Regions from separate parts of the Pantoea sp. sgz302252 genome, predicted to be linked through region 2. Evidence: predicted binding sites of a transcription regulator. Region 2 holds the regulator's gene; the other holds the start of a gene.
What was found. Region 2 encodes PurR, which represses purine synthesis genes. Its sites were predicted from a motif close to CANGCAAACGTTTGCNTG; they were not measured.
Positions count from the first base shown of each region.

Region 1: a site for PurR is predicted at 2,584-2,601, ahead of pyrC (dihydroorotase). Genes of this name have one in related genera too.

Region 1 is NZ_JBLFJW010000001.1:314,325-318,752, reverse strand. Features, by position in the region: gene solA (N-methyl-L-tryptophan oxidase) at 1-381, opposite strand, end outside; gene bssS (biofilm formation regulator BssS) at 501-755, opposite strand; gene dinI (DNA damage-inducible protein I) at 1,167-1,409, opposite strand; gene pyrC (dihydroorotase) at 1,486-2,532, opposite strand; gene ACLW56_RS01585 (lipoprotein) at 2,675-3,235, opposite strand; gene mdtH (multidrug efflux MFS transporter MdtH) at 3,342-4,428, opposite strand, start outside.
Region 2 is NZ_JBLFJW010000004.1:71,381-75,808, forward strand. Features, by position in the region: gene sodB (superoxide dismutase [Fe]) at 1-58, shown strand, start outside; gene ACLW56_RS04480 (MFS transporter) at 95-1,261, opposite strand; gene ACLW56_RS04485 (YnhF family membrane protein) at 1,432-1,521, opposite strand; gene purR (HTH-type transcriptional repressor PurR) at 1,815-2,840, shown strand; gene punR (DNA-binding transcriptional activator PunR) at 3,010-3,921, opposite strand; gene punC (purine nucleoside transporter PunC) at 4,035-4,428, shown strand, end outside.

The sequences.
Region 1 (4,428 bases), on a different contig from region 2:
CTCAGGCCAGCGTTTCATGACGGCCTGAGCGTCCAGTTTTTCGACATTCAGACCAAATTGCTGAGCGCTCTGCGCTACATTGCTGAGAAACGGTGAATGGGCTGGGCCAAGATTGATCACGCCAGTTTGCTCAAAAATAGGTTCACCGCTGAGGGCTGCAAGCTCATCCCAAAGCTCCTGTGCACGCAGCACCATCGGCACATATTTTTCACCTTCACCGTAAGCGTGACGAATCAGGCGCGTATCCCCATGATGACTGCCGTCAGCGTGAGGGGGAAGATGAGCATCCGTCATCAGGACGGACAACCCTGCGCGAGCAGCATAGTAACCGGCGGCGGCACCGACAGATCCGCTGCCGATAATAATTAAGTCGTAATTCATACGTTTCTCTCAGCTCTTTTCTTTATTAGCAGAGTAATTAATCTGATTCAGCGTGACAAGGGCACAAATAATTAAGGCACCCATAGGGTGCCTGTTGCGTGAATTTTCAGCATTATGCACTAATGCCTGCGATACTCGTTTTCCTGGAATTCGCCCGACTCTATTTTCGCGATACCCGCTTCTAAAATGGAAATAAACTGGCGGGCGACATCGGTCGTTAACCATAACGTCTGGCCGATTTCTGCTTCGTTGTGACTTGGCTCTGTGGGGTTCTGGTAGTGCAGGCGCAACATCAACGCATCGTAGCTGTCTACGGTGCTGATGTCCCATCCAACGAGTGGGTGGGTCTGGATGACTTCATTATTCTTTTCCATCATAACCCCTTATTAGCGTGTTTAAAGACAACGGTTCGAGGTTCAATGCATGTTTTCTGAAGCAAACTAATTATATCAACAACTATGAAAATATTCGAATTTTTAACCGAACAGCAAGATCTTTTTCTACACCATTCGTTTTTTTGAACAATAAAACGGCAGTTAGTTCGTTATTTTTTAAAAGATTAACGATGCAATAAGAAAAAGGTTAAAAAAGGAACAATGGAAAAATAAAAAAAGCCGGGGCGACCCGGCAAACGTTAACACAATGATGGAGCATTTTTTAATCAGTGATTTGCCCGTCATACTTCAAGTTGCAGGGGTGTTGGCTGCACTCACTCACCCCAGTCACTTACTCAAGTAAGCTCCTGGGGATGAGCTCCCTTGCCGCCTACCTGCAACTCGAATTATTTAGGGCATAAACCAGTCATCAGCGCTTTCCCAGGTTTCCTGGAGAATTTCGCTGATGCGGTCTTTGTCTTCTTTCGGCGCGCCGATAACAGAAAGGTTGTTGGCGGCGGCATAGCGCACGCTGACCTGACCGTCACGGTCGGGAAACTGGCTCAGAATACGGCGGGAAAGCTCGCTGGTCAGCGCATCAATAGCGCCAGCCGGTAAGACGGTTGTTTTGGCAATGGTCACTTCAATACGCATAGTTTGCCCCCTGTTGAATATACTGGATATTTATACAGTTAGTTTTGACAACTTACAACAGGGGACTGACACTTTTTTAGCGGACTACGCTCCAGTTAACGGTTTCACCCGCCAGGAACGGGATCAGCGTGTCGTCGGTAAGGGCGATACTTTCGACAACCTGACTCTCTTTACGCTCCAGTTCGATAAAGCTTTCATTCACTGGCAGGCCGTAGAACTGGGGGCCATTGAGCGAGCAGAACGCTTCGAAATGCTGCAACGCATTCATCTCTTCAAACACCGTCGCGTAGCTGGCAAGAGCGGTTGGGGCGTTGAAGCAACCCGCACAGCCGCAGCTGGCTTCTTTACGATGGCGTGCGTGTGGAGCGGAATCGGTGCCGAGGAAAGCACGCGCAAAGCCGCTGGCAACCAGCTCACGCAGCGCCTGCTGGTGGATGTTGCGCTTGAGGATCGGCAAGCAATACAGGTGAGGGCGCACGCCGCCAACCAGCATGTGGTTGCGGTTGAACATCAAGTGCTGAGGTGTAATGGTGGCTGCAATCAGTTCGTTGCCGTCACGCACATATTCCGCGGCATCTTTGGTGGTGATGTGCTCGAACACGACTTTGAGGCCCGGTAAGCGCTGACGCATCGGCTCCATCACGGATTCAATAAAACGCGCTTCGCGGTCAAAAATATCGATGTCAGCGTGAGTGACTTCCCCGTGCACCAGCAGGGGCATGCCGAGCTTTTCCATGCGTTCAAGCACCGGCATGATGGCATCAATGCTGGTTACGCCATGGCTGGAGTTGGTGGTGGCATTCGCTGGATAAAGCTTCGCGGCGGTGAAGACGCCTTCTTTGAACCCGCGCTCGAGTTCATTCGGGTCGAGTGTATCGGTCAGGTAGCAGGTCATCAGCGGCGTAAAATCATGCCCAGCTGGCACAGCATCCAGAATGCGCTGACGATAGCTGATGGCGGCTTCAACGGTGGTGACAGGTGGCACCAGGTTAGGCATCACAATCGCACGGCCATACACTTCACTGGTATAAGGCACGACGGTTTTGAGCATATCGCCATCACGCAGATGGATATGCCAGTCGTCGGGGCGGCGGATTTTCAGGCGATTGGATTGGGCTGTCATGGTGGGCTCCGGCTGGTTAATAAGGGCTATTTTTGCCGGGCACTAAGGATAAGCGGAAACGTTTTCCTTTGCACTCTTTTGTTTGAAAAAGGTCAGCGCGAAAAAAAGGGCGCTGATGCGCCCTTGATGAATGAATCCGCAATCAATCGGTAAACGGAATCACGATTTCGCCTGGCTTCACTTCAATGCCTTTGGCTAATTTCTTCGCCATTGCTTCACCTTCGCTGGCGTCGTCACGCAACACATACGCTGGCTGTTTATTGAAGTAGCTACGCAGAGACTGATTCAGGTACGGCATCATGGTCTGCACCACTGACTGCATTTTTTCCGGCTGAACTTTGGCATCGACCACTTCCATTTCCTGCAGGAAGATGGCGCCTTTCTCTTTATTGAAGACCGGCAGCGCTTTCAGTTTCAGGTCGATGGTTGCTTTCTGGTTGCCAAACAGCGAGGTCATGTCCAGATTCGCCACACCGTTCAGTGTGATTTTATTCGGTTCTTCGCGCCCGATAGCGCTGGAGAGGTTGCTCAACACAATATGTGCATCCGCCACGCCAGGCAGGCCAATATCTTTGGAGAAATTATTGTGCTTTTGCAGCGCCTGATTAATTTCTTGCTCGCTGACGGTATACTGCGTCAGCTTATTACAGCCAGACAGCACGGCACTGGCCATCATCACAGCCACAAACAACATCTTCTTCATGGAGGTCCTCAATATATTGCCTTTGTCTCATCCTGACACAAAGCAGCATGCCCTGTCAGTACAATGCACACCAGCAGAATGCGCTGAATTGTTACCATGGTTGACATTATACCCGTGGCACCATCCCGGCCGCCGCTCTTTTCTGGCTAAACTGCCACCACAGCGCCAGCAAAGTCATGAAGCCAATGGCACCCAGCATCGCCCAGGGAAGCTCCGGCTGCGACATCGCTTTCCCTGCATCAAACAACCAACCGCCACCGGCGTAACCCAGCGCGCCACCGAAAGCCAGACCAAGCCGACTAAAGCCCATATAGCTGCCACGCGCCCGCGGGTCAGCAAGCTGAGCGTTCAGCGTTTCTCTGGCCGGTTCTGCGATAATTGAGCCGATATAGAACACGCAAATCAAGGTAAAGAGCTGTTGCAGATTGCTTGATAACCCGATGGGCAACATCGCCAGCGTCATGATGAGCAGTCCCGCCATCAAACGGTGTTCAAGGCGAAAACGCTTTTCGCTCCAGCGGGCGATAGGATAGAGCAGAGTGAGCGACAGCACCGCTTCAATGGCATACATCCACTTCACCGCCGACGCTGAACCGGCGATATCGTTAACCATGATCGGCAGCATCAACATTACCTGCACCGCCAACATGTAATAGCCGGTGAGTGTCAGCACATAGGTCACAAAGCGTTTATCGCTCAGCACTCGTGAAAGCCCTTCGCGCACAGGTGTTTTCACCGTGGAGAGTTTCCAGGCAGGCAGATACCAGGCGTTAAAGGCCGCGCAAAGGATAAACAGCACCGCGCCGGCACTGCACACCAGCCTAAAATCATATTGCAGCAGCCAACTGCCGAGCAGGGCACCGATCACCGCGCCAGCGCTGTCCTGCATCATCAGCAAAGAGAAGAAACGCCCACGCTGCTGCGGGCGCACCAGTTTGACCACCAGAGCTGCACGAGGAGGATCAAACAGTGTGCCGCCAAGCCCGGAAAGAATGCACGAAAGCCAAAGCATCCACGGCTCATGCGCAATCGCCATGGTGGCAAAACCCGCAGCACGCATCAGCATGCCGGTGACAATCATCGGTTTGGCGCCGAAGCGGTCGGCTATCGCGCCGCCAAAAATCCCCAGACCTTGCTGCACGAACTGGCGTAATCCTAGCGCGATGCCAACCATCAGTGCGGCCCAGCCCATC
Region 2 (4,428 bases):
CGAACATTTCTGGGCGCTGGTAAACTGGGAATTCGTTGCCAAAAACCTGGCGGCGTAATGCCTTGCCCGGCGACGACGGTCGCCGGGCGTTAACTTACTGACTGGCACAAACTTCTTCTGGCTGACGACGGCCGCTAAACAACACTACCATTAATGCCAACCCGGCGATAATCGCCCCCATCACAGGGACAAAGCTGTAGCCCAAACCGCCAGAAATGACTGCGCCGCCTGCTGCTGCACCCAACGCATTCCCCAGATTGAATGCTCCGATGTTAACGGATGAAGAAAGCCCTGGCGCTTCGTGCGCAACGCGCATAACACGCATCTGCAACGGTGGCACTACAGCAAAGGTCGCCGCGCCCCAAACCACCATGCTGACAGCCGCGCCCACTTCACTTTGCGCCAGCCACGGGATAGCGACCATGACCGCAATCAACAGCAGCAAGAAACCTTTCAGCGTTGCGGTGACAGAGCGGTCAGCAAATTTACCGCCAAGGTAGTTACCGATAGAGAAGCCTACGCCAATCAACACCAGCATCGCCGTCACAAACAAAGGAGAGGCAGAAGTAATGGTGTGCAGTACCGGCGCAATATAGGTGTAGAGCGTAAACATCGCCCCTGCCCCAAGCACCGTGGTAAGTAAAGCGGTCAGCACCTGAGGGCGTACCAGCACAGAGAGTTCCTGCTTCACGTTCGGACGCTCACCGCTGCTGCCTTTCGGTAAGGAGAACCACAGGCTCGCCATCGCCACCACACCCAGCCCCGCCGTTGCAAGGAATGACATACGCCAGCCGATGGTTTCACCCAGCCAGGTGGCAGCAGGAACGCCGCCGATATTGGCAATCGTCAGGCCCATAAACATGGTCGCGACGGCGCTGGCCTGTTTATGTTTCGGCACTACGCTTGCGGCCACCACCGACCCAAGGCCAAAGAAAGCGCCATGATTAAGGCTGGTAATGATGCGAGAAAGCAACAGCATGGTGTAATCCGGTGCGATGGCCGAGAGCACATTGCCGAGGGTAAAAATCGCCATCAGGAAGATAAGTGCATTACGGCGAGCACGATGTGACAGCAGCAACGTCATCAGCGGCGCACCAATCATCACGCCGATGGCATACGCGCTGATCAGCATCCCCGCGACAGGAATGGAGACATCGACCCCTTTAGCGATAACGGGCAGCAGCCCCATCGGAGAGAATTCCGTGGTGCCAATACCAAAAGCCCCGATTGCCAGTGCCAGCAGGGGAAAGTTGATTTTCATGTTGTGACTCCGGTAAGCCATCCTGAAGTGATGGCGCGACAGCAGAAGTCAAAAGCATGACATCAATCACAAAAAAACAAAAGTGAACGAAATGGCAAAAGATTTTTGCGAAATTGATAACAATCTAAGGAAGGGCGTCACGGAGGAGGCGCGGGCCTCCTCCGCGTAAATCAGTGCAGGACTGCGGTCAGTGCGCCAATGATGATCACACCCAGGGCAAAAACGGTCGTCATCAACGAGAGCTTCAGGTCGGTACTCATCAATTTTTCTCCTTTTAATCCCCACAACAAAAGTGAGCTTGCTCATTTTTGCACAGTTAAGCGTAAAAATCTTCCAGGTTTTCGGCCCATAACGATTTTTCTCTTTCCCTTTGCCTCAGAATCAGACAAAATTCCACGCTAATTTAAAAGCGTAGCAGCCATTGACCCCCTCCCGTCGTCCTGTGTTGTTTCCCGGCGTACCGCAATTGAAATGAATTGCACTCAGGGTGTGTAAAGGCAAACGTTTTCGTGTCGATAATCAGGCGTAAGGAAAGGGTCTGGAGTGAGAGCGAATGGCAACAATTAAAGATGTAGCGAAGCGCGCAAACGTTTCCACTACAACTGTATCACATGTAATTAACAAGACGCGTTTCGTTGCGGAAGAGACCCGCAACGCGGTATGGGCGGCCATTAAAGAGCTGCATTACTCCCCAAGCGCCGTGGCTCGCAGCCTGAAAGTGAACCACACCAAAACCATTGGTCTGCTGGCAACCAGCAGCGAAGCCGCCTATTTTGCGGAAATTATCGAAGCCGTTGAGAAAAACTGCTTCGAAAAGGGCTATACCCTGATTCTGGGGAATGCCTGGAACAACCTGGAAAAACAGCGTGCCTATCTGTCGATGATGGCGCAAAAACGCGTCGATGGCCTGCTGGTGATGTGCTCTGAATACCCGCAATCCGTGCTCGATATGCTTGAAGAATATCGCCATATTCCGATGGTGGTGATGGACTGGGGCGAATCAAAAGCGGACTTCACTGACTCCGTTAACGATAACGCTTTCCAGGGCGGCTATCTGGCTGGTCGTTATCTGATTGAACGCGGCCACCGTGATATTGGCGTGATCCCAGGCCCTATGGAGCGCAATACCGGCGCGGGTCGTCTGGCAGGCTTTATGAAAGCCATGGAAGAAGCGCAGGTTAAGATCCCGGAAAACTGGATTGTGCAGGGTGATTTCGAGCCTGAATCCGGCTACCGCGCCATGCAGCAAATCCTTGCGCAACAGCCACGCCCTACTGCCGTCTTCTGCGGCGGCGATATCATGGCGATGGGCGCACTGTGCGCCGCCGATGAAATGGGCTTGCGCGTTCCGCAGGACATTTCCGTGATTGGCTACGATAACGTGCGCAACGCGCGCTTCTTTACCCCTGCGCTGACCACCATTCACCAGCCTAAAGATTCACTGGGTGAAGCGGCGTTTGACATGCTGCTGGACCGCATCGTTAACAAGCGCGAAGAGTCGCAGTCAATTGAGGTGCATCCTCGTTTGATCGAGCGCCGCTCTGTCGCCGACGGTCCATTCCGCGATTACCGCCGTTAAGAGTCAGGAGCCGGTTATGCCGGCTCCTCAAGTTGCTGACAAAGAAGGAAAAAGCGTGGTTTCTCCTTCTTCGTGGTGAGCAGCCGAAAATCAATAAATTGATTTTCCTTGTTTTTTTGGATAACAACGCTTTACTCGTTAGCGATTTGTGATCGGACTCAGGAGCCGGTTATGCCGGCTCCTGCAACCATTCCTTATTTAACGTTTCACTGTCCCCCAGATAGTCCAGCAGCCAGGTTAACGCCGGTGACATATCATTCTGTTGCCAGGTCAGGCAGCAAGCCGCATCCGGAAACGGGTTCTCCAGTTCTAGAGCCACCCACTCCCCACTGTCGATCCATGGGCGAGCAAAATGCCCTGGCACCATCCCAACGCATAAGCCTGCAGAAAGACACGTTGCTGAAGATTCCCAGTCTGGCACCACAATGCGCTTTTGGTTATCCAGCAGCCAGGTAATGCGTTTTGGCAATGAACGAGAGGTGTCTTCGCGCACCAACGAAGGCCAGTTGCGCAACACATCGTCGCTTAGCGGCCCCTTCATCTGCGCCAAAGGGTGACGGCTGGACACAACACAATTCCAGTTGAGCATTCCCATGTCGCGGAACGCATAACGTCCGCCGACAGGGATCGCCTGCGTTGCGCCAATTGCCAGCTCCACGCGGCCATCGGAGAGCGCATCCCACACGCCGTTGAACACTTCCTGAAAGACACAAAGCTCCACATCCTGAAAGTGGCGATAAAAATCGACAATCAGCTGTCGGGTTCGCTCTGGCCTGACAATATTATCGACAGCAATCGCCAGATTACCGCGCCAGCCGTTAGCAATTTGCTGGCACTGCTGGCGAGTGATCTGCATTTTTTTGATAACAGAGCGCCCTTCTTTCAGAAACCAGACCCCGGCTGGCGTTAATTCCACGTCGCGATGACGGCGTTCAAACAGCGGCACCGCCAGCCATTCTTCCAGCTGACGCACGGTATAACTGACCGAAGAAGGCACGCGATGCAGTTCCTGCGCTGCCGCGCTGAAGCTACCATTGCGTGCTACGGCATCCACCACTTCAAGAGAGTATTCGGACCACATAATCTGCCTGCAAAATTTTTGAATCCACCCGACAAATATTAGCGTTTCACAAGCGAAGTTGCACTCCCTACACTCTGCTGCCATCACCACCTGCAACGAGAAAGAGAATGACTATGCAACCAGGAATTGGTTTTTTGTGCTGGCTGGCAGGCTTAAGCGTGCTGGGTTTTCTGGCAACCGACATGTACCTGCCCGCCTTCGCCGCGATTCAGAATGATTTACAAACACCGGCTGCAGCCGTCAGCGCAAGCCTGAGCCTGTTCCTCGCCGGGTTCGCTTTCGCACAATTATTGTGGGGGCCGCTGTCCGATCGTTACGGGCGCAAACCCATTCTGCTGATTGGCCTCGCGATTTTCGCCGTGGGCTGTATTGGCATGCTTTGGGTTCGTGATGCCACGTGGCTGCTTGTGCTGCGCTTCATCCAGGCGGTGGGGGTGTGCGCCGCAGCGGTGACCTGGCAAGCGATGGTGACGGACTACTATCCTGCGCAGCGTACTAACCGCATCT